DNA from 2 places in the Staphylococcus sp. AC872 genome. Region 1 is predicted to be linked to the other one. Evidence: riboswitches for the same ligand, from Rfam matches in the RefSeq annotation. Region 1 holds a riboswitch; the other holds the start of a gene.

Region 1 (3,222 bases):
CCCATATAAGTAATAATAAATCTATTTAAATCAAAGTCTCCTGTTTTAATAAAATCGACATCTTGACCTAATATTACGATAATACATAAAAATCCAGCAAATATCGGGCCAAATGGGAATAATTTAGCCGTATATTTTAGTTTAGATTTATCATAATTTTGTTTATCAAATGCACGTCTAAATCTATAATGACTTACAGCTATACCGACCCAAGCAATGAATCCTGTCATACCACTAGCAGCTACGATATATTCATATGCATCACCACTAAAATGTTGTACTGCAAAAATCACTACAACAATAATTCCAGTTACAATTAATGATATGTGCGGCACACCATTTTTATTCGTTTTTGAAAATGAATTAAACGCTAGTTTATCTTTACTCATTGAATATAGCATTCTAGTAGATGCATACATTCCTGAATTACCTGCAGATAATACTGATGTTAAAATAACTGCATTCATAAATGATGCTGCAAATGCAAGTCCAGCATTCTTGAATACTAATGTAAATGGTGATGTAGAGATACTATTTTCTCCACCCATAAGTGCACTACTATCATAAGGTATTAACATACCAATGATGAATATAGCTAATATATAAAATAATAATATTCTCCAGAATACTTGTTTAATAGCTTTTGGAACGGCTCTTTCAGGATTTTCAGATTCCCCTGCTGTTATCCCTATCAATTCAGTACCTTGGAATGAGAAACCAGCAACTAGGAATACCCCTAATATTGAAAGTAAGCTCCCTCCTAAGTTGCCACCAAGGATTGGGCCGCTTCCTTTAGTAAACGTTTCAAAACCAACGAATTTACCGCCCATAATACCTACAATAGTTAATAAACCTATCACAATAAATATGATGACAGTAACAACTTTTATTAGTGCAAACCAATATTCACTCTCACCATATACTCGAACTGACAATGAGTTAAGTGCAAAGATAATTACTAAAAATATACAACTCCAGACCCAAGCAGGCACACTTTGCATTGGGGACCAATATTGTATGACTTGCGCGGCAATTGTTACATCTGCAGCTACAGTAATAACCCAGTTAAACCAATAATTCCATCCTAATGCAAATCCAAGTGATGGATCTACAAATCGTGTGGCGTAAGTACTAAATGATCCTGAAACTGGTAAATATGTGGCCATCTCGCCAAGTGATGTCATTAAGAAGAATACCATTGCTCCAATAATCGCATATGCAATCAAAGCACCTAATGCTCCAGCACTGTGAATGGCTCCACCCGAAGTCATAAATAGACCTGTACCAATACAACCACCAATGGCTATCATAGATATATGACGGTCTTTTAAACCTCTTTGTATACCTTCGTTTTGACTTTTGTTTTTACTCATAGAAGATTCCTTTCTTTGTATTTAGAGGCAGTTATGATTTTGTTTTATTATTTATTAAAGAAACAACACGTTAAGTTCTATATCTTCATTTATATGACTACACGATACCTCACTTAATCATGTTACTTTTATTTATAAATTTAAAACAAAAAAGTGGCTACATACCTTTAAGATATGCAACCACTTTGCTTTTATCTATATAAGGTAGCACATCACATTCTGTGACAGTACAGTTTCTTTCGAGAACTGTCCCAACAAATCATAATTATGGTTATCACTTGTTTCGGCAATATTACCTTTAACTTGTTCAACATACGTCCCATAAGACTTCTGACAAGCGACTCTTTAATATTGCAACCTCTAACTCAACTTTTTATTTAACTAACTTGTAATATACATGAACTGCGCTTAAATTTCAAGTTTATCTATGCTTTTTCAAACGGATTTCGTCTACTAAATTCCAGATGAATTCATCTTTTTCTAATGTCTCTTGGTCTTGTGAACCATACTTACGAACATTTACTTCATTGTTTTCTACTTCTTTATCTCCTACCACGATTTGGTATGGAATTTTTTGCATTTGAGCTTCACGGATTTTATAACCCATTTTTTCATTACGGTCATCGATTTCAACACGTACGCCTTGAGATTTCAATTCATCTTGTATTGATTTTGCATAGTCGTAATGTAAATCTAAATTAACTGGAATAATTTCTACTTGTTTCGGTGCTAACCAAGTTGGGAATGCACCTTTAGTTTCTTCAGTTAAGAATGCAACAAATCGTTCCATTGTAGATACAACTCCACGGTGTATCACTACTGGTCTATGGTGTTCTCCATCCTGACCAATATATGTCAGTTCAAAACGTTCTGGTAATAAGAAATCTAGTTGTGCTGTAGATAATGTTTCTTCTTTACCCATAGCTGTTTTAACTTGAACATCCAATTTAGGCCCATAAAATGCCGCTTCACCAATAGCTTCTTCGTATGATAATCCTAATTCATCAGCCGCTTCTTTAATCATGTTCTCAGCCTTATTCCACATTTCATCATCATCAAAATACTTTTCTTTATCTTCTGGGTCTCTATAACTTAATCTGAAACGGTAGTCTTCGAATCCAAAGTCTTTATATACATCTTGAATCATGTTAACTACACGTTTGAATTCTTCTTTAATTTGATCTGGTCTAACAAAGATATGTGAGTCATTTAAAGTCATACCTCTTACACGTTGTAGTCCTGATACAGCCCCACTAGCTTCGTATCTGTGCATAGTACCTAATTCGGCAATACGAATAGGTAATTCTCTATAAGAATGTGGTTTATTATTATAAACCATCATATGGTGTGGACAGTTCATTGGACGTAATACCATTTCCTCTGTCTCATCTAATTTCATTGGGGGGAACATATCCTCTTGATAGTGATCCCAATGTCCTGAAGTTTTATATAAATCAACATTTGCTAAAACTGGTGTATATACGTGGTCATATCCCATACTTACTTCTTTATCCACAATATAACGTTCAATTTCACGACGAATTGTAGCACCATTAGGTAACCATAGTGGTAAACCTGCACCAACAAGTTGACTATTAGCAAATAATTCTAAATCTTTACCGATTTTACGATGATCACGTTCCTTACGTTCTTCCAACATTTCTAAATGTGCTTTTAAATCTTTTTTATCAAAGAACGCAGTACCGTAAATACGTTGTAGCATTTTATTATTACTATCTCCACGCCAGTACGCGCCAGCTGTTGATAATAATTTAAATTCTTTTATTTTAGACGTAGATGGTACATGAACCCCTCTACATAAATCAGTAAATTCCCCTTGAGAATATAA
Region 2 (3,222 bases), on a different contig from region 1:
TGCTGAAATGAATGGATGGAATGCTGAAGCAGATGCAGCTAACCTACTTTCAGGATTAGGTATCGATGCATCATTACAAGACAAGAAAATGTCTGAACTTGAAAATAACCAAAAAGTAAAAGTATTGTTAGCACAAAGTTTATTTGGCGATCCAGACGTACTATTACTAGATGAGCCTACCAATGGTTTGGATATTCCAGCTATTAGTTGGTTAGAAGACTTTTTAATTAACTTTGAAAATACAGTTATTGTAGTATCCCATGACCGTCACTTCTTAAATAATGTGTGTACGCATATTGCTGACTTAGACTTCGGTAAAATTAAAGTTTACGTTGGTAACTATGATTTCTGGTATCAATCAAGTCAATTAGCTCAAAAAATGGCTCAAGAACAAAACAAGAAAAAAGAAGAAAAAATTAAAGAATTACAAGATTTCGTTGCTCGTTTCTCAGCGAATGCTTCTAAATCTAAACAGGCAACAAGTCGTAAGAAACAATTAGAAAAAATTGAATTAGATGATATCCAACCTTCATCCAGACGTTATCCATATGTAAAATTCACACCTGAAAGAGAAATTGGTAATGATTTATTAACTGTACAAAACCTTTCTAAAACTATTGATGGCGAAAAAGTATTAGATAACATTTCATTTACAATGAATCCTAATGATAAAGCCATTTTAATTGGTGATAGTGAGATTGCAAAAACAACATTACTTAAAATCTTAGCTGGTGAAATGGAACCAGATGAAGGATCTTATAAATGGGGTGTAACAACTTCATTAAGTTACTTCCCTAAAGATAATTCTGAATTCTTTGATGGTGTGGATATGAATCTTGTGGACTGGTTACGTCAATGTGCGCCAGAAGATGAGCAAACTGAAACATTCTTACGCGGCTTCTTAGGACGTATGTTGTTTAGTGGCGAAGAAGTTAAGAAAAAAGCAAGCGTGTTATCAGGTGGCGAAAAAGTTCGCTGTATGTTAAGTAAAATGATGCTATCAAGTGCTAACGTGTTACTACTAGATGAGCCAACCAACCACTTAGACTTAGAAAGTATCACCGCAGTCAATGATGGTTTGAAATCATTTAAAGGTTCATTGATCTTTACATCATATGACTTTGAATTTATCAATACAATTGCTAACCGTGTGATTGATTTAAATCAATCTGGTGCTGTTTCTAAAGAAATTCCATATGAAGAATACTTAAAAGAAACAGGAGTATTAAAATAGATGACTTCGATTGAGCGTATGAATACATTTTGATGATGTATTTATACGCTTTTTATATACAGATATAATGAACGTTCCCCTACTACATTAGTTATTTATATTAATGACTACACTCGTCTTACCATCCGAGTGCACGAGAGATACTAACCATTAAAATGCTAAGTATCACTTTGAAATTTTCTGTTTATTTCAAAAAATCGCAATTATCGGTTTACAGTCACATGTGGTATATGTATAATAAAAACATATCAATTGAATAAGATTTTGATGAGGCGCATTAAACATGAGTAAATATTAGGCAACTGTCTGCTAACAGCTAATATTGAAAGGGGGCAATGCCGAAACGAATGATAATAGCAGGTATCATTTGTTGGACTTTTTGGTTAAGAGCTAAGAGTTTGTCATTATTTCATAATAATGGAGTGCATCACTTGTACATAAATGTAGAACAAGTCGCATTCCAGACTTGTTCTTTTTTATTGAATGGATGTGTCTCCCTACTAACTGAGGAGGACAAATATTGAATAGAAGTGTTTTGAAATTTGGCGGTTCTTCCGTCAGTGATTTTACTAAAATTAAAAATATAGCAGGTATGCTAAAAAATCGTGTTGAACAAGGTGAACAACTCATTGTGGTAGTTAGTGCAATGGGCAAAACCACGGATCAATTAATGGAGAATGTGTCCACTTTAACATCAACACCAAAAGAGCAAGAACTCGCCCTACTGTTAACTACAGGTGAGCAACAAACCGTTTCATATTTATCAATGGTACTTAATGATATTGGTATTAGCGCTAAAGCAATGACAGGATATCAAGCAGGTATCAAAACCATTGGTCATCATTTAAAAAGTAAAATTGCTGAAATTGACCCATCAACCTTTGAAACAGCTTTTGATACCCACGATGTACTTGTTATAGCTGGATTCCAAGGCATCAATGAGGATCATGAATTAACCACACTAGGACGTGGTGGTTCAGATACAACAGCAGTAGCTTTAGCGACGAGTAATCAGATTCCTTGTGAAATCTACACAGATGTTGATGGTGTATATGCTACAGACCCAAGAGTACTGAGTTATGCCAAACGTTTAGAGTATGTATCATATGAGGAAATGATGGAAATGAGCGCATTAGGTGCTGGCGTACTTGAGACACGTAGCGTAGAGTTGGCTAAAAATTATGATATACCATTATATTTAGGAAGAACGTTATCAAATGTGAAAGGAACATGGATTATGTCTAGAAGTGATTTATTAGAGAAAAAAGCAGTTACTGGGGTTGCATTAGATCAACACATGATGCATGTAACGATCACCTATCCCCTACCAGATAATCAATTATTAACACAACTATTCACAGAGCTAGAAATGGGTTCAGTTAATGTGGATATGATTTCACAAATTGTCAACCACGAAGGACTACAACTATCCTTCAGTATTAAAGATACAGATGCACATCAAATCTCAGCTATTTTAGAACAATTAGCCGTTGATTTTGAAGCTTTGGATTATAAAATTAATGAAGCATATGTCAAAATTTCATTAATCGGATCCGGTATGAGAGATATGTCAGGCGTAGCATCTAAGGCATTTATTACTTTAATCAATGCGAAGATACCTTTTTACCAAACAACCACTTCTGAAATCAGTATTTCTTATGTCATTGATGCTGAAAATGGTGAAAAAGCCGTCGAAGAATTGTACGGTGCATTTGATATATAATTGATTTTAACTTAATTTTTCACAATATTAATAATATTTAAAACGGAGTGACTTAGACATGACAAAATTAGCAGTAGTTGGTGCAACAGGATTAGTTGGAACAAAAATGTTAGAAACTTTAGACCGTAAAGAAATCCCTTTCAATGAATTGGTTCTATTTTCTTCAGCTCGTTCAGCTGGTCAAAAGATCGAATTTAAAGGGAAAACATATACAGTACAAGAACTAACAGATGAAGCAGCAAGTGAACACTTTGATTATGTACTT

The links. A riboswitch is a leader RNA that binds a small molecule or an ion and turns the genes downstream of it on or off. The one in region 1 is predicted to bind lysine.
Region 2: another riboswitch for lysine. It lies ahead of ACZ267_RS03535 (aspartate kinase); the one in region 1 lies ahead of ACZ267_RS09500 (amino acid permease).

The regions. Positions count from the first base shown of each region.
Region 1 is NZ_CEEDKW010000005.1:152,503-155,724, forward strand. Features, by position in the region: gene ACZ267_RS09500 (amino acid permease) at 1-1,373, opposite strand, end outside; lysine riboswitch at 1,571-1,744, opposite strand; gene thrS (threonine--tRNA ligase) at 1,795-3,222, opposite strand, start outside.
Region 2 is NZ_CEEDKW010000002.1:126,324-129,545, reverse strand. Features, by position in the region: gene ACZ267_RS03540 (ABC-F family ATP-binding cassette domain-containing protein) at 1-1,234, shown strand, start outside; lysine riboswitch at 1,494-1,670, shown strand; gene ACZ267_RS03535 (aspartate kinase) at 1,752-2,957, shown strand; gene ACZ267_RS03530 (aspartate-semialdehyde dehydrogenase) at 3,016-3,222, shown strand, end outside.